DNA from 2 places in the Bradyrhizobium sp. USDA 4449 genome. Region 1 is predicted to be linked to the other one. Evidence: riboswitches for the same ligand, from Rfam matches in the RefSeq annotation. Region 1 holds a riboswitch; the other holds the start of a gene.
What was found. A riboswitch is a leader RNA that binds a small molecule or an ion and turns the genes downstream of it on or off. The one in region 1 is predicted to bind glycine.
Positions count from the first base shown of each region.

Region 2: another riboswitch for glycine. It lies ahead of gcvT (glycine cleavage system aminomethyltransferase GcvT); the one in region 1 lies ahead of ACVIIW_RS16080 (D-amino acid dehydrogenase).

Region 1 is NZ_JBSRYD010000001.1:3,416,702-3,427,848, forward strand. It holds gene ACVIIW_RS16075 (Lrp/AsnC family transcriptional regulator) at 1-37, opposite strand, end outside; gene ACVIIW_RS16080 (D-amino acid dehydrogenase) at 758-2,005, opposite strand; glycine riboswitch at 2,069-2,156, opposite strand; glycine riboswitch at 2,160-2,259, opposite strand; gene ACVIIW_RS16085 (D-aminoacyl-tRNA deacylase) at 3,013-3,951, shown strand; gene ACVIIW_RS16090 (M24 family metallopeptidase) at 4,037-5,260, shown strand; gene ACVIIW_RS16095 (M20 aminoacylase family protein) at 5,653-6,822, shown strand; gene ACVIIW_RS16100 (glycine C-acetyltransferase) at 7,077-8,288, opposite strand; gene ACVIIW_RS16105 (aminotransferase class IV) at 8,302-9,258, opposite strand; gene ACVIIW_RS16110 (acyl-CoA dehydrogenase family protein) at 10,354-11,147, shown strand, end outside.
Region 2 is NZ_JBSRYD010000001.1:6,854,706-6,865,852, forward strand. It holds gene ACVIIW_RS32395 (NADP-dependent isocitrate dehydrogenase) at 1-926, shown strand, start outside; gene ACVIIW_RS32400 (DUF3455 domain-containing protein) at 1,069-1,527, shown strand; gene ACVIIW_RS32405 (IS481 family transposase) at 1,524-2,480, opposite strand; gene alaS (alanine--tRNA ligase) at 2,588-5,266, opposite strand; glycine riboswitch at 5,492-5,580, shown strand; gene gcvT (glycine cleavage system aminomethyltransferase GcvT) at 5,726-6,874, shown strand; gene gcvH (glycine cleavage system protein GcvH) at 6,885-7,253, shown strand; gene gcvP (aminomethyl-transferring glycine dehydrogenase) at 7,413-10,277, shown strand; gene ACVIIW_RS32430 (hypothetical protein) at 10,544-11,147, opposite strand, start outside.

The DNA of each region.
Region 1 (11,147 bases):
TCTCCAGGATGTGAGCGTCGATTCGGTCGTACCTCATAACAGGCTCCAGGCTAAAGAGGAAATTCTGCAAGAGATCGTGTGTTTCCGCAGAAAAAAATCTCAGATCCGTCAAATGTCGTCGAAAAACACTCTTTGTGACATCAGTATCGTCGATCTAACGGCAATTACAAGAAATATGCTGCAGGGCTTGCAAAATGCCCTTCGAAAGGGCCTTCGTCCCGTAATGCAAACTTCTCTAAGAAGAGCGTCAGCTGAGCGCACAGCAGTTGGTGTCGCTCCGCAGCAGTTGGGGCTTCGACGAGGACTTGAGCTTGGGGATGCATCGATGCATCTCGGCGTCTCGGGAGGAGGTGTCGTTGGATCGGGTTGGTTTTACGCTCGGGTGAGCTGCGCGGAACGGCTTTGGTACCCTGAATTCGCTCCGCACAAAGCTGCGTCCCGTCCTTAAATGCCACGGCACTTCGCGGTGTGTACTGCGTGCGCCCTGCTAAGAAACGACGTCTTTCATGCGGCCCCATCTGGTCGGCGTCAATTCGGGAGCGGTCGCAACAACTGCGTCATAGGAAGGCTTTCGGAAGCAACGTGCCAAGTGGTCACAGGGCTTACCTAGACAATAAATTGCGGGAACCGAGTTGCCCGGCACTGAGGGGCGCATCACCTTTCGAAGGCGACTGCAAATTCGCTTCGGCTCTGTCACAACCGACGTGCTCCCGCCCCGATATCGGCGGGAGTATGGACTAGGATCCACTGAACAGGATCAGGGCAGCGATGCGCTCAGCCGAGTGTTGCTGCGGTCTGTCATAATGACATCAGCGATCATTTCAGCTGTAACAGCGGATAATGTCCAGCCGAGATGGCCATGGCCAGTATTGTAGAAAACATTCGGGCGTTTGCCTCGGCCAACCCTCGGCATCATGCTAGGTGTCATAGGACGCAAGCCCGCCCATGGCACCACCTGCGCGGTGGACACATCCGGAAACGATCGCTCTACCCATCCTATCAGGGGCTTAATTCGATCCCAGCGGATATCGCGGTTTTCGCCATTAAACTCGGCGGTCCCCGCGACCCGGAAGCGATCTTCTCCTAACCGGCTGGTCACGATCTTGGTGGCCTCGTCCAGCAGGCTGACACGAGGCGCGGCCTTTTGGCTCGTCTCGTCTCCCAGCTCTACCGTGATCGAGTACCCCTTCACGGGATAAATGTTGATGTTGTCCCCCAGCATTGAAGCAATGCGGCGGCTGCCGACCCCTGCGCAAACCACTACGCGTTCGGCATTGAGTTCTTCCTTCGACGAACCTGGTTTCCAGTGTACGACCACACCGTCTCGGTCGGACCGCATGCCGCAGATCTCCGCATCAAAGACGAAGCGTACGCCCCCTCGCTCGCAAGCCGCAGCGAGGCCGCGCGTAAACTTGTGAATGTCGCCGGTTGAGTCAGACGGGGTAAAGAAGCCGCCATAATACTGATCGCGCAGAGCTGGCTCTATTGCAAGCATTTCAGAGGGCGTCACGGGACGGCGATCCAATCCGCCCTTGAGCAGCAACTGATTCACGCGAGAGGCCGCATCGAACTCGAGCTTGCTCGAATAAACGTGCAAAATTCCTCGCCGCTCCAAGTCGAAATCGATGCTCTCCCGATCGGCTAGCTCAAAAAGATGCTCGCGAGCGGCTATCGCTAGCTTCGTCGTTTCGATCGTATTTTGGCGATAGTTTCGAATCTGGCTTACGAACTCTGCCAGCCAAGTATATTTGTGAAAACTGGGCCTTGGGTTCAGCAACAATGGTGCGTCTTTGCGCAGCATCCACCTCAAGCCTCTTACGATCGTTGCGACGTTATTCCAGACCTCGGCATTGCTTGCCGATAATTGGCCCCCGTTCGCAAACGAAGTGTCCATCGCCGGATAGCGCTGGCGATCCAAGACTGTAACCGAATAGCCGCGGCGGGCCAGGGCATAGGCAGTTGTAACTCCGGTGATACCGGATCCAATAATGACGACCGTGCTCATCGTGTGCTCCAGGACAGGGTTGAACGAACGGTGAAATGGCTTTCGCCCTCCCTCCGTCCCCAAATCTGTCCGTGCACCTGAGAGCTTTATCCGCAATCCACGTGGATCGCGGTCCCCTTCGGTGGGTGCTGACTGGCACCTCTCTCCAGATCGTCCTCGGTGTGCGGTCCTGGGCCTGAGAGTTTCCTTGGGGGGTTGCTCCGTCGGCGGTGATAGGCCTTTGCAGGCTTATCGCGCTCTCCCGCACACCATCATCAGACATGATAACACTCTCAGACGTACTCACGACCTGTCAAGCCGCGATGAGTCGTCGGACCAAAAAATCGGCGGCGTAAGCGACGGCTTGATGTTTTGCCCTAGCTCCCCCACCCAGATTAGCAGGTGGTTTCTTGCCGAGTACTATGCTGATCTCGCTTTTGATCATTGCATTGCTCGATGCCCAGTGGTTTCCGGCGAGCTATCCCCGGCTAGCGCAGAAATTCTGCGAGATCATCTAAAGAACGCACAATGTTGGCGCGGCGACGCTCTAATAAGTATGCGGTGGGTGTATGAACCTAGAAAGCTGTCGCTGGCATGCATCTCTTTCGAAGTCGAGCCAAAATGGAGGCTTGCACGCCTGACGCGGTTGCCCTGCTCGATGAGCGGCTCTTCAAACCGCTTGCGTCGACGTCTCTGGCCCATGACGGCAAGATTCGCCCGTGTTCGTCGCGCGGGCAGGTTAAGTTCGCTGCTGGTCCGGCGATCCGCTGCCGCCACTATCAATCCGCGCGAGTCCAGGTCGCTGCTTCACCAGGCAGGCCAGCGGACAAGGGGACTCAGAGCGCGAGCAGCGCCGTTGTGGCTCTGTCCCAGTTGATCGCCTCCCGCGCGCCCGCTCTCGCCGTGCAAGCTCGGATTTTGGTTCAAAGAGCATGGTGGTTTCCGAGAAGTCCGAAAAGACGACCGCGCCAAGTTGAAGATAGACCTCTCACGCTCTCGATCTGCTTTGAACTCGGCGGAGGACCTCGATGAGGCACGCCGTCTTTGTCTTCTGCGTCAATCAAGAAAAGGACCCGGTCGCTGGGCACGTTCTCGACGCTCTCAAAACCGCATGCGCTCCTGTTACAACGAGTTTCGAACTCGATGGGCACTCGGTGCTCGAAGTTGCTGGCTTGCATGACGCCAGGATTTCGATCGTGGCCACGAACGAGGTCGTAAGTAACGACTATGCGCGCTACGCGCCAATGTTTAATGATCGCTTCGGTGATGCCAACGTTATTGGCATCGTGAACTGGCACGAGGGCGCTAATGCGCCAAACGCGATCTTCTCGGTTCAAACGACGGGCGATCTGGGCACCGGGACCTTCAGCGCGGTCGATCCCCGGATTACCCGGGGGCTTCTTCTAGCGATCGAAGCCGAGCGGCTCACTTCCGGTCTTGACTCTTATCGCACTTACCTGGAAGCGACTCATTGGTCCGGCGTCAAGGCTGGTGATGCTGGTACCCGTCTCGCTGACCTGCGACCTTCGGCTGTCGATGTCGAGATCGGAAGCTCACCCGAAGATTGGGGAAATCCTATTGCAGCTCGAGTGCTGGCGCGATCGCTACTGGGAATTTTCGATCGTATTGAGGAACCGGTGCACTCCGTGCTCTGCATCGGAGGTGTTCACTTCGAGCCAAGCTTCACGAACGCGGTATTGCAGTCGCGCGATCGCCTCCCGATCGCGGCTAGTCACGTGCTACCAAACCATTGGCTCGTGTCGGATGGCTATGACCAGGAAAGTCGTTTGATCGACCTGCGAGCTTGCGTGCACTCGATTGTCGGCGGGATCCAAAGCATCGTGTACCACGATAAGCTGAAAGCGCCTTACAAAGGTGTTGCTCGCCTGCTCGCGGAAGAGCTCGGTGTTCCCATGCTTTCGCATAAAAAATTACGCGCGGCTTTCCCGAAGGATATTGTCGAATGAGCGCGCGAAGGTGGCCATCTGCTGTCGGATCGGCATCTAAATTGTCGGTCGTCCTGCGATTGACGTGTTTCTCTGGAGAAGAGCGATGAACGGTATGGGGATTGGTTCGATAAGGACCATTCAGTATGATCCGTTTCCCCGGATCGAATACGAGGACCGCGTCGAGCGCGCGCGGCGTCTGATGAAAGAGCATGCCATTGACGCGCTTTTGGCGACGTCCGAACACAATTTGCGATATTTCACTGGCGAGCCTAGCACGACCCCGTACCAGACGACCCGGCCACGATTTCTTCTCATTCGTTCGTCGGGTGACCCCGTTGCCGTCGTTCCGGAGGGAATGGACCAGTTTTATAGAGACACGACGTGGGTAAAAAACTGCCGAAGCTGGCCGAGTCCAAATCCGAAAAATGAGGGTGTGTCCGCACTTGCCGAAGCGTTGCGCGAGTTACTGCCAGAGGACGCCAGAATCGGCGTAGAGCTTGGTGCGGAGAGTAGGCTTGGCTTCCCCGCAGGTGATTTCTTGCGTGTTGCGGATGCGATCAAGCCTCGAAGGTTCGTCGACGCATCGGATCCGATTTTCACGCCACTGCGAATGATCAAGTCTCCGCTAGAGATTGGCAGAATTCGAACTGTATGTAGGCTTGTTTCGGAAGCATTCGAAAATTTAGCATCTAAACTGCGTCTGGGTATGACGGAACGCGAGGCCTGTCGCCAGTTCGAATTCGAATGTTTCAGTCGCGGTGTCGAGAAGACAAGCAAAATAGTGGGTGTTTCTGGGCGCGGGGGATATACGCGTCCTTACGGTGTTCCGACCGACAAAATTCTGTCGGACGGAGACGTGCTGTTTATTGATGCCGGCTGCCTGTTCGACTTTTATTGGAGCGATTTCGATCGACACTTTGCTTTCGGTGCACCTGATCCGCACACCCAGGATGCTTATCAGGTCGTTTGGGATGCCACTGAAGCGGGAATTGCCGCCGCTAGACCTGGCATTCCGATCTGTGATGTCTGGGGCGCAATGTCGGCCGTACTAAATGGCTCAAACAATCGCGGTAAAGCTACCAACATCGGCCGAATGGGACACTCCATGGGCTTATGGATGCCAGAGCTACCGTCTGTCCAACCGGATGACAAGACAATACTAAAGCCAGGCATGATCATTAACATTGAACCGAGCACCTCATATCCCTCATATTTCGACGGATCACCTAAGCTGATGCTGCATGAAGAGGTGGTCGTCGTGACCGAAACTGGCTCGCAGTTGCTCACTTCTCGTGCTTCGCGAAAAATGCCAGTGGTGGCCATATAACAAATAAGAAGACGGAACGTAGCAGAAAGGAAGGGCATGCCGAGCTCTCGCCGTAAGCCTGAAGCGGCCATGATGTCTCATTGGCGTTTTAAGCGTGCGTCTCAATGGCCGCACGAAAGTGTGCGATATCAGCGAGCCGGCCTAAGAGACTGTGGCAAATTGGAGTTCACGAGTAGAGTGCAGAAGCCGACACGGTCTGCGCCAAATAGTTGCGGCGCTCCTGCCATGACGTCTCTACATTTTGCTTATGGCTTACTCCATTGCGAAAAGGTCAGAATGCGAGCGACAGCAGCAAAAAGTGCGTGGGGCCGCTTCACGCGTGCGCACCGAGAGCCCGCCGCACGCTCAGGCGGTGCTGTATCCTTTAATGGATTCGGATTTTAAGGTCTGGCATGCATAGTGTTGATCAGTTTCGTGATTTGCAGGATGAGGTAACCGCTTGGCGCCGATATCTCCACGAAAATCCCGAGCTCGACTTTCAGGTACACAATACGGCGCGGTTTGTCGCCGAGAAGCTCGCCTCGTTCGGTATCAATCACATCGAAACGGGAATAGCTGAAACCGGCATCGTTGCATTGATTCAAGGGAAGGGTGGAGATGGTCCCACCATCGGGCTGAGGGCCGACATGGATGCGCTGCCCATCCTCGAGGCCTCAAACAAGCCGTGGTCCTCGAAAGTGCCCGGTAAAATGCACGCTTGCGGGCATGATGGTCATACGGCCATGTTGCTGGGCGCTGCGAAATATCTCGCCAAGACACGCAATTTCAAAGGCTGCGTCGCCTTGATTTTTCAGCCGGCAGAAGAAGTGGAGCTTCCCTCCGGCGGCCTGAAAATGGTCCGGGAAGGAATCATGGACCGTTTCAGCATCTCGAAAGTCTTTGGGATGCACAACGCGCCGGGCACCGAGATCGGCAAGTTCAGCATTTGCGATGGACCGATCATGGCCTCACAAGACGATTTCGACATTGTCGTGAAGGGGCGGGGCGGCCATGCGGCCAAGCCGCATGAGACCATCGATCCAGTCGTAATTGCTGCACAGATCATCGTCGGCGCGCAAACTCTGGTGTCGCGCACCACGAATCCGATCAACTCGCTTGTCATTTCAGTGACTAAGTTGAACGCCGCCAACGCCTACAACGTCATTGCCGATGAAGTCGAAATGGCCGGCACTGTTAGAACTCATGTTCCGGAGCTGCGAGACTTTGCCGAACGCCAGATCATGGCGGCAGCCCAGGGTATCGCGCGCGGATTCGGAGCGGATATCGAGTTTAAATACCGTCGATCAGTCCCGGTGACCTTCAACCACACCGAAGAGACTAATCTGGCGATCAGGGCGGCACGCAGCCTGGTCGGAGCCGCTTCTGTGCACGAGAATATCAAACCAGGTATGGGGGCCGAGGACTTTGCCTACATGCTGGAGGCCCGGCCGGGCGCAATGATATTCATCGGAAACGGGCCGACTGCCGGTGTGCACAACCCGGCATATGATTTCAACGATGAAGCGTTACCTTATGGCATAGGCTATTGGGTGAATTTGGTCGAGACATTGCTGTCTATCTGAATCACCCGGTCTGTCTCGATTGATCTCGTCAACCAAAGGCTCGGCGAGCGGCAAAACTACAGCAGATAAAATGCGGCTAGCTTAGATTAGTGAACCAACTGCGCTTTAATTACAGAGTGCAATCACGTGGCTCGCTCGATTTTACCCGTAGCTGACTTTACGGCCCTGCTTCGATGTATTTGGGCCATGCCGGAGAGGCGGTTTGCGTCCCCCGACGTGAATTGATTTCTTGGGGTTGCCTGATGTTGGAGAGCTTAGAGCTCGTGTGTGATAGTTGGCTTATTAAGGTCCGACCTTGCCGATCGGAATACTGCAATTACTCTTTCGATGTCGCCCGCACTGTGGGCGGCACTTACCTGCATGCGGATCCGCGCAGCGCCTTCCGGGACAACAGGATACGAGAACGGAACGACGAGAATGCCATGCGTACGCAAGAACTCAGCAATCTGGACCGCCACTGCCGCGTCCCCGGTCATCACGGGCACAATTGGGTGCTCGTTGCCCAAAACTTGAAATCCCAGACCGATCAACCCTTGTCGTAGCTGACCAGTGCGAGCAGAGAGATTTTGCCTGAGATCGTCTGCGCTTTCTGCCAAGTCGATTGCGGCCAATGAACCCTCGCAGATTGCAGGCATCAGTGAGTTTGAAAAGAGGTATGGGCGCGCACGCTGTCGCAACCAAGAAATGATCTCGCTACGGCCCGAGACGTACCCTCCAGATGCTCCGCCAAGCGCTTTGCCGAGCGTGCCGGTAAGAATGTCAATCTGATCTTCGAGCCCGTACAGCGCTGGCGTTCCACGCCCTTCTGGGCCGATAAACCCCACAGCATGAGAGTCGTCGACCATGACCAGGGCGCCGTAGCGTTTTGCTAGCTCGCAGATGCCTGGAAGATTCGCGGCAGCGCCATCCATGGAAAATACGCCATCGGTCACAACGAGCACTGTTCGGCAGTGACTTGCCTCGCGTAGAGCGTGCTCTAGTTCATTCATATCATTGTTGGCATAGCGAAGTCGCTTCGCTTTGCAGAGCCGAATTCCATCTATGATGCTTGCATGATTCAGGCTATCGCTGATTACCGCATCGTCAGTGTCGAGTATGGCCTCAAACAGACCGGTGTTCGCATCGAAGCACGAACCGAATAGGATCGTGTCTTCAGTGCGAAGATAGCTGGAAATCCTGCATTCAAGCGCTCGATGAACCGAGTGCGTTCCACAAATGAACCGCACGGACGACATTCCAAAGCCATGCCGTTCGAGACCCGCATGCGCGGCGCACACCAGTGCTGGGTGACTGGCTAGACCAAGATAGTTGTTCGCGCACATGTTCAGGAGCTGGCGCTCGCCAAGTGCGCGCAGGTGTATATGCGTCGACTGAGGCGAGGCGATCTCTCGCTCGACTTTCAGGAGGTTTCGCGATGATAGCTCATCGAGATTGTCGCGTAGTCGCTGACCAAAGAGCGAGCGCATGGTTCATTTCCGATCAAGGATAAATGATAGCAGTCGACCATGCGGGATCCGCGTGCTTTTGCCAATAGAGATCCATAAGCCGGCGGGTGATAGATCCGACCTGCCCCTTGGAAATCTTAGTGTCGTCGATGCGGGTCACGGGCATGATACCGCCGGCTGTGGAGGTAATGAACACCTCATCAGCCTCTTTGATAGCGTCACGGCTGATTTCGCAAGCGGTGGCGCGGAGCCCAATTTCCGTGCAAAGATCGAGGACCGTTCGACGCGTGATACCGGGCAGTACGCCAAAAGCGGGTGTCCTCAACGATCCATCGTTTACCAGGAACACATTGAAGCCTGGTCCTTCCGCAATATGCCCGTTCGCATCTAAGATCAGCGCCGTTTCGGCGCCCTTGTCGTAGGCGTCGAAAAGACCCTGCACGAGATCAAGCCAATGGTAGTTCTTGATCGTGGGATCGACTGAACTTGGCGGGATGCGGACGGTCTCGCTGATCGCGACGTGCAAGCCTCTTTCCAATTGCTGCTTGTTGGCAACGGAGCCATAAGGCACAGCAAACGCGATGAAACGGTTCTCTGCTTGGCGAGGATCACGGCTGAATGTCGGAGATGAACCCCGCGTGCAGATCATCTCAACGTAAGCCGATTTATGGCCGGACAAGGCTACACAATGCACGAGGATAGATGCAATTTTTTCGCGACCGAAAGGCAGCTTCATGCGAAGACGTTCAACCCCTGCCAGAAATCGGTCAAGGTGCAGATCCAATCGGAAAAACCGTCCGTTCCAGACGTGTACTGTGTCGTAGGTTGCGTCCGAATGCAGCAGACCCCAATCGAGCACCGAGATCTTGGCCTCGGACATCGGCAAGTATTGCCCATCCATAAAAGCGACTCCATGGGGGTAGCGCCGATGGTCGATGTGATGCTGATCGATTGCTGAAATCACGGGTGAGAGCTCTGTCATCGGACTCATTGGCAATAGCAGGGGGTGGGACGACGAACGAATTCTTGCTTCGGGGAAACGAAGATCTCGGCCATGGTGCTCCATCAGGCTGAGGATCGGAACGATGGACCTAGTCACGTTGAATGCTAGCAGCCTTGCGAGCCGTATTCCCTCGATGTGGTGCCTCGTCTGGCCTAAATTATGCGTCTGGACGGAATACGTGGAGCTTTCGTACAATAAGAACGTGGCTAGGGCGCCGAGCTCTTCCGGTTTCGGCTCTTGGGTCCTGAGCATAGAAGTAAAGTCGCGGCTCCAAATCTTTTGATACCAGGCAATTTCGCACGTCAGTGTCGGGTGCATTTGAGCTGACCGCAGGCACTCTGACGTCGGATCTTTCGATGATACAGTGACGCTGCACTGCTTCGAGCGTCGTCTTCGATATGCTCCGTATTCGATCAGGAAGTGACCTCGTGGACCGCATGAGTTAGGCCGCGCGAAACACGTCGCATAGAGCCAGCTATCCTCTCCGACTCAGAATGATTGCGAGGACATGCTTGTATTTTCCTTGCGCAGAGCTGGTCCGCGCTCCGGATTCGGCACCGCGTTGCCTTGCGCGCTCGTGCGCTCATCGGCCACCTTGAGCTGAACGACAGCCGAGTTGTGAAACCAACATGCAATAGAGCTGGAACGAAGATGAGAGGCTTTGGCGGCTTCTTCGATCGCCGTCAGATGGGAAGAAGTAATACTTCAACGGACAACTAGGAGGCGCAGGATTTCTGCTTATCAGTCGCCATATTCTTTAATTTCTGCATGACGGACGGATACTATTTATTCAATCGTATCGTCGGCGTGGCGTTGCGGTGAAATTGTTCAAATGTGTCGATTGCCTGCGCAGTCATAGGCGCTGTCCTCGCGGTCGAGCGAGGGTCGCACATGATGCAGTCCGGCCCGGTCGGCGGTTGAGGCCCGCGCGGCGAGCGTTCTGATGAAAGTCACGATGGGCGTAGTGCTGAAGGTGATCTCGATGCATCTTCTCCAATCGAGGCTCGGCTTCCTCAAGATTTCGAAGTGCTCCGCAATCACCACTGTGGCAGTCTGAATTAGAATTTAGATACGGGAAGAGCAATGGATCTTGAATTCACAGAAGTAGAACGGCGCTTTCGCGAAGAAGTGCGGCACGTCTTGCGTGAAAACATGTTGCCGGAGATACCGCGAAAATTGTCCGAAGGCCGTCAGCTCTCGAAAGAGGAGAAAGCTGCGGGAGCGCGTATCCTCAATCGCGGGGGCGTCCCGACTTGGCCTAAGGAGCATGGCGGAGCGGGGTGGACTCCGCTGCAACAGTACATTTTTGCGGAAGAGGTGAGGGCGCTTCCCGCGCGGTTCAAGTTCGGATACGGCGAGTCTCTGGTGGGCCCGGTCATCTATACCTTCGGGAACGAGGCGCAGAAGAAACACTACCTGCCGCGTATCGCTAATGCAGAGGACTGGTGGTGCCAAGGTTTCTCTGAGCCGGGCGCGGGGTCCGATCTCGCTTCACTCAGGACCAGAGCGGTACGTGATGGCGGGCACTATGTCGTCAATGGCCAGAAGATCTGGACCACCTGGGCGCAATACGCTGATTGGATCTTTTGCTTGGTCAGGACGAATCCGGATGTGAAAAGACAGCAGGGGATCTCTTTTCTTTTGATCGACATGAAGACGCCAGGCGTCAGTGTGCGTCCGATACAGTTAATCGACGGCGGTCACGAAGTAAACGAGGTCTTCTTCGATAACGTCCGTGTTCCGGCCGAGAATCTCGTCGGCGAGGAGAACAAGGGGTGGGACTATGCCAAATTTCTACTCGGCAATGAACGCTTCGCAGACGCCGGAGTAGCCATTTCCGAGGAGCGTATCCGGCACGCCAAGAGACTTGCCGCGCA
Region 2 (11,147 bases), 3.4 Mb from region 1:
GCACCATCCGCAACATCCTCGGCGGCGTGATCTTCCGCGAGCCGATCATCTGCAAGAACGTGCCGCGCCTGGTTCCCGGCTGGACCAAGCCGATCATCATCGGCCGCCATGCCTATGGCGACCAGTACCGCGCCACCGACATCAAGTTCCCGGGCAAGGGCACCCTCTCGCTGAAGTTCGTCGGCGAGGACGGCACCGTGATCGAGAAGGAAGTGTTCAAGGCTCCCGGCGCCGGCGTCGCCATGGAGATGTACAATCTCGACGACTCCATCATCGACTTCGCCCGCGCCTCCTTCAACTACGGCCTCTTGCGCGGCTATCCGGTCTACCTGTCGACCAAGAACACGATTCTGAAGGTCTATGACGGCCGCTTCAAGGACATCTTCCAGGAGATCTTCGACAAGGAGTTCAAGAAGGAGTTCGACGCCAAGGGCCTGACCTACGAACACCGGCTGATCGACGACATGGTCGCCTCGGCGCTGAAATGGTCCGGCGGCTATGTCTGGGCCTGCAAGAACTACGACGGCGACGTGCAGTCCGACACCGTCGCGCAGGGCTACGGCTCGCTCGGCCTGATGACCTCGGTGCTGCTCACCCCTGACGGCAAGACCGTCGAAGCGGAAGCTGCCCACGGCACGGTGACCCGTCACTACCGCGAGCACCAGAAGGGCAAGGAGACCTCGACCAACTCGATCGCGTCGATCTTCGCCTGGACCCGCGGCCTGTCGCACCGCGCCAAGCTCGACAACAATCCCGAGCTCGCGAAGTTCGCGACCACGCTGGAGAAGGTCTGCGTCGACACCGTCGAGCAAGGCTACATGACCAAGGACCTCGCACTGCTGGTCGGCGCCGATCAGCGCTGGCTCTCGACCACCGGCTTCCTCGACAAGGTCGCTGACAACCTTGTGAAGGCGCTGGCGGCGTAAGCCGTCCGGATTTCACCCGCCTGGGCTAGACATCATCACGGGCCGCGTCTTTCAGCGCGGCCCGTATTTTCTGAGAGCTCCCTTGCGGAGATCCGACCATGTCCACCAAGCTTGCCGTCCCCTGCCTCTGCTTCTCGCGGCCGTGACTGCGCCAGCGGGGGCGGCCGGGACGCTTCCCGACGCCATCGCCGCACCGGGCCAGAACGTCGTGCTCAGCGTCCACGCCGAGGGCGCGCAGATTTATGAGTGCAAGGCCGGCGCCGACGGCAAGCTCGCCTGGGCGTTCCGCGAGCCGATCGCGACGCTGCTCGCCGAGGGCAAGACGATCGGCCGCCACTATGCCGGGCCGAACTGGCAGCACGCCGACGGCAGCGCCGTCGCCGGCAAGGTCGCAGGCAGCGCGCCGGGCGCCACGCCGGCCGATATCCCCTGGCTGAAGCTGGAGGTCACCGCCCATCGCGGTAGTGGCGTGCTGACGCCGGTCACCACGGTTCAGCGCATCAACACCCATGGCGGCAAGCTCGACGGCGCTTGCGACAAGGCCGGCGAGTTCAAAAGCGCGCCCTACTCGGCCGAATATGTGTTCCTGAAGCAGGGCTAGATGTGGAGCCTCAAGAGGTTGACCTCAGTCAGACCGAGGCGGCTGATCGGGGTTTGTGACTTTATACCACCATGAGGCCGGTGCCAGTTGTATCGATGCAGCCAGATCGGCAGCTCTTGGGCGCGGCGATTGGAGGTTGGATAGGCTTTGGCATAAGCCCATTCCCGTAGTGCGGTTTGGATGAAGCGCTCTGCCTTGCCATTCGTTCTCGGCGTGTAGGGTTTGGTGCGGATGTGCTTGATGCCCAGGTCGCGGCACGCCTCGCCGAAGGCGTGAGATCGGTAGCAACCGCCATTGTCGGTCATGACGCGCGTGACGGTGACCCCAAGGCCTCCATAATAAGCCACAGCCGCCTTGAGAAAAGACACCGCGCTGTCCACCGTCTCGTCCGGTTTGATCTCCGAGAAAGCGACGCGGGAATGGTCGTCAATGCAGACGTGGACGAACTCCCAGCCGACGCCTCGGCTCCTGTTTGGACCACTTGAATCGCCGGTGATGCGATGACCAACCCGCTCGAAACGCCCGAGCTTTTTGATGTCGATGTGAATGATCTCGCCTGGAGACTCACGCTCATAACGGCGCTCCGGCTCGGCCGGTTCAAGATCGCGGATCCGGTTCAAGCCCAAACGACGAAGCACTCGGCTGACCGTGGCTGGCGACACCTTGACCTCGATTGCGATTTGCTGGCCGGTGTGGCGCTGCCGGCGCAAGGCCTCGATAGCCGTGCATGTGGCCGCAGGAGTTTGGCTCGGCGATGAGTGCGGCCTTGAGGGGCGGTCACGCAACCCCTCCACACCGTCCTCACGGAACCGCTGGACCCATTTGGCAACGGTCTTGGGCGTCGTGTTGAACTGGAAGGCCGCGTCAGCCTGGCTCAGCCCACCCTCGACTACGCTTCGCACCATCGCCTCTCGACCTTTGGGCGTCAAAGGCGCATTCTTGTGGACGTTCATCTGGTCTCTCCTTGGAACACTGAAGCTTCGCAACCTCAGCTTCCTCGGTTCAGACCAGATGGACAACCTCTTGAGAGACCACAGCTAGAGCAACGCGACGCAGACGCCTAAGCGCCCGCCATCGCTTTTTCGATCGCCGCCAGCGCCTCGGTCGCCTTGGCGCCGTCGGGGCCACCGGCCTGGGCCATGTCGGGCCGGCCGCCGCCGCCCCTGCCGCCGAGCGCTTCGGAGGCGACGCGCACCAAATTCACGGCGTTGAAGCGCGCGGTGAGGTCGACGGTGACGCCGACCACGACACCGGCCTTGCCGTCCTCGGTGACGCCGACGATGGCGACCACGCCGGAGCCGATCTGCTTCTTGGCCTCGTCGGCGAGGCTCTTGAGATCCTTCATCTCGATGCCCTCGACCGCGCGCGCCATCAGCTTGACGCCGCCGACCTCGCGCACGCCGGAAGCCGCGCCGCCGCCGCTTGCTGCGCCGCCACCCATCGCGAGCTTCTTGCGGGCGTCGGACAGCTCGCGCTCGAGCTTCTTGCGTTCCTCCATCAGCGCGGTGATGCGCGCCGGAACGTCGTCGACCGAGGTGCGCAGCTCGCTTGCTGCGGTCTTCGCCAGCGCCATGGTCTCATTGGCATGCTTGCGGGCGTAGTTGCCGGTCAGCGCCTCGATGCGGCGCACGCCTGACGCCACCGCGCTCTCGCCGGTCAGCGTGATCAGGCCGATATCGCCGGTGCGCCGCACATGCGTGCCGCCGCAGAGCTCGACCGACCAGCCGAGCGCATTGGCGCCGCGCTCGCGCGCGGTCTTGCCCATCGAGACGACGCGAACCTCGTCGCCGTACTTCTCGCCGAACAGCGCGCGCGCGCCGGCCTCGCGAGCCTCGTCGACGCCCATCACGCGGGTCGTGACCTCGTCATTCTCCAGCACCACGTCGTTGGCGATGTCCTCGACGCGAGCAAGCTCCTCCGCCGTGATCGGCTTCGGATGCACGAAGTCGAAACGCAGCCGGTCCGGCGCCACCATCGAGCCGCGCTGGGCGATGTGATCGCCGAGCACCTGGCGCAGCGCCTCATGGATGAGATGCGTCGCCGAGTGATGCGCGCGGATCGACGAGCGCCTGGAATGATCAACCTCGAGCTGCAGCGCGGTGCCGACCTTAAGCTCGCCGCTCTCGACCGTGCCGACATGAACGAAGAAATCGCCGAGCTTCTTCTGCGTGTCGGTGACGCGGAATTTGATCCCGCTCTCGCCCGTCAGCACGCCGGTGTCGCCGACCTGGCCGCCCGACTCCGCATAGAACGGCGTCTGGTTGAGCACGATCGCGCCGGTGTCGCCGGCCTTGAGGTGGGCGACTTCCTTGCCGTCCCTGACCAGCGCCGAGACCACGCCTTCAGCGCTCTCGGTCTCGTAGCCCAAAAATTCCGTCGCCCCGAGCTTCTCGCGCAGCGGAAACCAGATCGCCTCGCTCGCCGCCTCGCCCGATCCCTTCCAGGACTCGCGCGCCTTGGCCTTCTGCCGCTCCATCGCGTCGGTGAACGCAGACTGGTCGACGCCAATGCCGCGCGACTTCAGCGCGTCCTGCGTCAGGTCCAGCGGGAAGCCGTAGGTGTCGTACAGCGTGAAGGCGACATCGCCGTCGAACATGTCGCCCTTCTTCAACGACGCGCTCTTCTCGTCGAGGATGGCAAGGCCCCGCGACAGCGTCTTGCGGAAGCGGGTCTCTTCCAGCCGCAGCGTTTCCTCGATCAGGTTTTCCGCGCGCATCAGATCAGGATAGGCCTGGCCCATCTCGCGGACCAGCGCCCAGACCAGCCGATGCATCAGCGGCTCCTTGGCGCCCAGCAGCTGCGCATGGCGCATGGCGCGGCGCATGATCCGGCGCAGCACATAGCCGCGGCCCTCGTTCGAGGGCAGCACGCCATCCGCGACCAGGAAGGCCGACGAGCGCAGATGGTCGGCGATGACGCGGAACGAGGCGACGGTCTGCTCGTTCGGCCCGCTGCCGAGCGCGGACGCGGCCGCATCGATCAAATGACGGAACAGATCGGTCTCGAACACGCTGTCGACGCCCTGCATGATGCAGGCCATACGCTCGAGGCCCATACCGGTGTCGATCGAGGGACGCGGCAGATCCACGCGCTCCTCCTTCGTCACCTGTTCGTATTGCATGAACACGAGATTCCAGAATTCGAGGAAGCGGTCGCCGTCCTCCTCAGGCGAACCCGGAGGGCCGCCCCAGATGTGGTCGCCGCGGTCGATGAAGATCTCCGAGCACGGACCGCAGGGGCCGGTGTCGCCCATCGCCCAGAAATTGTCCGAGGTCGGGATGCGGATGATGCGGTCGTCGGAAAAGCCGGCGATCTTCTTCCACAGCCCGTGCGCCTCGTCGTCGGTGTGGTAGACGGTGACGAGCAGCTTGTCCTTGTCGAGCCCGAAATCCTTCGTGATCAGCTTCCAGGCCAGCTCGATCGCGCGCTCCTTGAAATAGTCGCCGAAGGAGAAATTGCCGAGCATCTCGAAGAAGGTGAGATGGCGCGCGGTGTAGCCGACATTGTCGAGGTCGTTGTGCTTGCCCCCGGCGCGCACGCATTTCTGCGACGTGGTGGCGCGCTGATAGGGCCGCTTCTCGACGCCGGTGAAGACGTTCTTGAACTGCACCATGCCGGCATTGGTGAACATCAACGTCGGATCGTTGCGCGGCACCAATGGCGAGGACGACACGATCTCGTGCCCGTTCTCGGCAAAGAAGTTCAGAAAGGTCGACCTGATCTCGTTGACGCCGCTCATGTTCATCCAATCGGGTGTGCTTGGACCCGCTTATCCCTGATCCAAACCTGGCGATTTGGGCGGATATCTGCGGGCCAAAGCGCTTTTAGACAAGGCCAGCTTCCCTGTCCAGAAACTGTGCAAAGAGATCAGTGGGTTGCCGCAGGCGCGTAATCCCCTTTGGAAAGCCGCAAAGCGCGCGTTGACAGGCTTGGCCGGCCTGTGGTCTGTACCCATTTGTATCGTACGGCCACGTCGGGAGAGACCGGCTTCACTGCCGGCGCCGAAGGAGCAACCGCCCCGGAAACTCTCAGGCAAAAGGACCGCGTGGCTTTGACGACATCTGGAAAGAGGCGCTGGCGGGCTTAAGGCCTGGATAGCGTCCGCCGACGGGATAATACTCTCAGGCACAGCGACAGATGGGGCTTCGACCGGTGTCCCAGGGGAATCGTCCCCGGGGAACCGCCGAGGGCCCCCGTGATGCTTGCGTCGGACGACAAGAACTCCCTGAAACGTACACCCCTTTACGACCTGCACGTGTCGCTCGGCGGCAAGATGGTGCCGTTCGCGGGCTACGACATGCCCGTGCAGTACCCGGCGGGCGTGCTGAAGGAGCACCTTCAGACCCGCTCGTCCGCGGGCCTGTTCGACGTCTCCCATATGGGGCAGATCGCGCTTCGGCCGAAATCCGGCAGGATCGAGGACGCCGCTCGCGCGCTGGAGCGGCTGGTGCCGCAGGACATCGTGGCGATCGCGCCGGGACGGCAGCGCTACGCCCAGTTCACCAATGACGACGGCGGCATTCTCGACGATCTGATGGTCGCGAATTTCGGCGATCACCTGTTCCTGGTGGTCAATGCTGCCTGCAAGGCCGAGAACGAGGCGCATCTGCGCGCGAACCTGTCGGAGACCTGCATCATCGATTCGCTTGCCGACCGCGCGCTGATCGCGTTGCAAGGCCCGAAAGCCGAGTCAGCGCTGGCGAGATTATGTGCAGCAGCGCCCACCATGAACTTCATGGATGCCGGCCCGCATGAGGTTGCCGGCCTCGGCTGTTTCGTCTCGCGCTCGGGCTATACCGGCGAGGACGGGTTCGAGATTTCGGTGCCCGCGGCCGACGCCGAACGTCTCGCCAAGACGCTGCTCGAAAACCCCGACGTGATGCCGATCGGCTTGGGTGCCCGCGACAGCCTGCGGCTGGAAGCCGGGCTCTGCCTCTACGGCCACGATATCGACACCGAAACCACGCCGGTCGAAGCCGCGCTGGAATGGTCGGTACAGAAAAGCCGCCGCACCGGTGGCGCCCGCGCCGGCGGGTTTCCCGGCGCTGAAAAGATTCTCGCGCATTTCAATCACGGCGCATCCCGCCGCCGTGTCGGCCTGCGTGCCGAAGGCCGCGCACCGGTGCGCGAGGGCGCGCTGCTGTTTGCCGGGAACGAAGGCGGCCAGGCCATTGGAAGGGTCACCTCGGGCGGCTTCGGCCCGAGCCTGAATGCGCCCGTGGCGATGGGCTACGCGCCCACCGCTTTGAGCGCGCTCGACACGAAACTCTTTGCGGAAGTGCGTGGGCAGCGTCTGCCGCTCATCGTCGCCGCCATGCCCTTCGTGAAAAACACCTACAAACGCTGAGGACAAGACAATGACCACGACGCTGTACACTTCCGACCATGAATGGCTCGCGATCGACGGCGATGTCGCAACCGTCGGGATCACCGATTACGCGCAGTCCCAGCTCGGCGACGTCGTGTTCGTCGAATTGCCCAAGGTCGGCCGCACCCTGAAGAAGGCCGAAGCCGCCGCCGTGGTGGAATCGGTGAAAGCCGCCTCCGACGTCTACGCGCCCATCTCCGGCGAGGTGCTCGAGACCAACGAGGCGCTCGCCGCCGAGCCCGCGCTGGTGAACTCGGACGCGCAAGCCGCGGCCTGGTTCTTCAAGATTAAAATCGCCGACAAGAGCGAGCTTGGCGGGCTCATGGATGAAGCCGCCTACAAGGCCCACACGGCGTGAGGATATGAGTCGAACCGTCTCAACATACTCACTGTCATCGTCCGCGAAGGCGGACGATCCGGTACGCCGCGGCCCATCGGCTCTGGCCGAAGCGCCTGCGCTTACTGGATGCCCCGCCTTCGCGGGGCATGACAGCAACTCCTGAAACGAGGACCCATGATGACCGCGCACCGCAAATCCAACGGCGAGACCACCCCTTTCGTTCGCCGCCACATCGGCCCGTCGGCGCGCGATGTCACCGCAATGCTCGAGACTGTCGGCACGAAAAGCGTCGAGGCGCTGATGGCGGAAACGCTGCCGGCCTCGATCCGGCAGGCCGCTCCGCTCGATCTCGGCAAGCCCCTCGGCGAGACGGAGGCGATCGCGCATATGGCTGAGCTCGCTCGTCAAAACCAGGTCTTCACCTCGCTGATCGGCCAGGGCTATTCAGGAACGATCCTGCCCGCGGTGATCCAGCGCAACATTCTGGAGAACCCGGCCTGGTACACGGCCTACACGCCCTACCAGCCCGAAATCAGCCAGGGCCGGCTCGAAGCGCTGTTCAACTTCCAGACCATGATCTGCGACCTCACCGGGCTCGATGTCGCCAACGCCTCGCTGCTCGATGAGGCAACCGCCGCGGCCGAAGCCATGGCACTGGCGGAGCGGCACTCGAAGGTCGAAGCAAAGGCCTTCTTCGTCGACAAGGACGTGCATCCGCAGACCCTGGCCGTGATGCGCACGCGCGCCGAACCGCTCGGCTGGAATCTGGTGGTCGGCGATCCGCTCACCGATCTCGACAAGGCAGACGTGCTCGGCGCGCTGCTGCAATATCCGGGAAGTTCGGGCGTGGTGCGCGACCTCAGGCCTGCGGTCGCAGCGCTGAAAGCGAAGGGCGCGCTTGCGATCGTTGCCGCCGATCTCCTGGCCCTGACGCTGCTCGCCTCGCCCGGCGAACTCGGCGCCGACATTGCCATCGGCTCGGCGCAGCGTTTTGGCGTGCCGATGGGTTATGGCGGCCCGCACGCGGCCTATATGGCGGTGCGCGATGCGCTGAAGCGCTCGCTGCCCGGCCGCATCGTCGGCCTTTCCGTCGATTCACGCGGGATGCCTGCCTATCGCCTGGCTCTGCAGACCCGCGAGCAGCACATCCGCCGCGAGAAGGCGACCTCCAACATCTGCACCGCGCAGGTGCTGCTCGCCGTGATCGCCGCAATGTACGCGGTCTATCACGGTCCCGAGGGGCTCGCGCAGATCGCACGCAACGTGCATCGCCGCACCGCCGTGCTCGCGAGCGGCCTGCGCAAGCTCGGCTTCGCACCGCAGTCCGAGAGCTTCTTCGACACGCTCAGCGTCGATGCCGGCACAGGGCGCGCCGAGATCATCGCGCGCGCGGCGGCCGAGAAGATCAATCTCGGCGTCGGTGAGACCGGCTTGCGCATCGCGCTCGACGAGACCACCACGGCTGCGACCGTGGAAGCGGTCTGGCGTGCCTTCGGCGGCCAATTGTCCTACGCGGAGATCGATGCCACGACGCACGAGGCGCTGCCGGACACGCTGAAGCGTACGACCTCTTTCCTCACCCATCCGGTGTTCCACGCGCATCGCTCGGAAACCGAGATGCTGCGCTATATGCGCAAGCTCAGCGATCGCGACCTCGCGCTCGACCGCGCGATGATTCCGCTCGGCTCCTGCACGATGAAGCTGAACGCGACGACTGAAATGATGCCGCTGACCTGGCCGGAATTCGGCAGCCTGCACCCGTTCGCCCCGCGCGAGCAGGCCAACGGCTATCACGCGCTGTTCGCGCAGCTTGAAAAATGGCTCTGCGACATCACCGGCTATGACGCCATCTCACTGCAGCCGAACTCGGGCGCGCAAGGCGAATATGCCGGACTTCTGGCTATCCGGGGTTATCATGCCGCGCGCGGAGAGAGTCACCGCAAGATCTGCCTGATCCCCTCCTCCGCTCACGGCACTAACCCGGCCTCGGCCGCGATGGTCGGCATGGACGTGGTGCTTGTGTCTTGCGAGAAGAACGGCGACGTCGATGTCAACGATCTCCGTGCGAAGGCCGAGAAGCATTCGAACGATCTCGCGGCGGTGATGATCACTTATCCCTCGACCCATGGCGTGTTCGAGGAGCATATCAAGGAGATCTGCGACATCGTCCACGGCCATGGCGGCCAGGTGTATCTCGACGGCGCCAACCTGAATGCGCAGGTCGGCCTTAGCAGGCCCGGCGATTACGGCGCCGATGTCAGCCATCTCAATCTGCACAAGACCTTCTGCATTCCGCATGGCGGCGGCGGCCCCGGCATGGGCCCGATCGGCGTGAAGGCGCATCTTGCGCCGTTCCTCCCCGGTCACCCCGCGACGAAGGCGGATGCTCCAGTCGGCCCGGTCTCGGCCGCGCCGTTCGGCTCGGCTTCGATCCTCACCATCTCCTACATCTACATCCTGATGATGGGCGGCGAAGGTCTGAAGCGCGCGACCGAGATCGCGATCCTCAATGCCAACTACATCGCGGCGCGCCTCGATGCGCACTTCCCGGTGCTCTACAGGAACACGAGGGGCCGCGTCGCGCATGAGTGCATCATCGATCCTCGTCCTCTGAAGGCAACGTCAGGCGTCACCGTCGACGACATCGCAAAGCGCCTGATCGATTACGGCTTCCATGCGCCGACCATGAGCTTCCCGGTGCCGGGCACGCTGATGATCGAGCCGACGGAGTCGGAATCCAAGGCCGAGCTGGATCGATTTTGCGATGCCATGATCGCGATCCGGAAGGAGATTGCCGAGGTCGAGGCCGGTCGCTTCAAGATCGAGGCATCGCCGCTTCGCCACGCCCCACACACCGTGCACGACATCGCCGATGACGATTGGAAGCGTGCCTACGCCCGCAGCGAAGGCTGCTTCCCCGCGGGCGTCTCGCGCACCGACAAATATTGGTGCCCGGTGGGGCGCGTCGACAATGTCTACGGCGATCGTAATCTGGTGTGCTCCTGCCCGCCGGTGAGCGATTACGCGGAGGCGGCGGAGTAGGACGCGACGGTGGTTTCGTAGGGCGGGCAAAGCGAAGCGTGCCCACAACCTTTGCATCCGGTGTGAAAGATGGTGGGCACGGCGCTTGCGCGCCTTTGCCCAGCTGTGGCGCCGAGCGCGCCTCTAAGGCGCAACCAACAATCGGCTTTTGCGATCCCATCGCCAGAGCCGCTCGCTGGTCAACTCGGTCCCGCCCCACCAGCGCTTGATCCGGTTGTGACGCCACATATCGTCTTTGCGCGCTACAAGTGAACGCCCAAGCTCAGTCAGCGTGACCTCCACTCGCTCCTGCCGAAGTAGCGATCCTCATTGTCGAACGATGGATCGCCCAACAGGACCGGCGGGACCGAATGTCCCCCCAGTTCGATCAGGGCATCTTGCGCGTCGGATCCGTCGAATACATCGCGAAGCCACCTCGCCTCGGAGATGCGCCCCGGGTCGGTGTACCCTTGGTCCACAAAATCCAGCAGGTCCATTTCGCTGGCACCCAGGCCCGTCACGCTGTCCGGAAGCTCTTCAAGCACCGCAATGAGCGCCGATCGAAGTCTCGGCAGGATCGTCAGATCCGTCATCAGCAAATCGAAACAGGGCTCTGGGGTTTCAGCCCGGTAGGCTCTCCAGGCGCGGCTCGCCGTCGCCAAATGGTTGTCGGTCACCTTGAAGGCCGGCAGCTTCCATTTTGCGACCGATTCCGGTGCATAATTTGCAACAATGTCGTCCGTATGCACGAAGCTCAGCTTCGTCGTGATCTCCTTGTAAGGGCGAAGAAGGTCGAGCAGCCAGACGAGCACGAGCTGATCGTTAGCGAGAGGATCGACCCAGATTTCAATCGAGTCGAACTTTGCACAAAGCTCGAAGAAACCGATATCG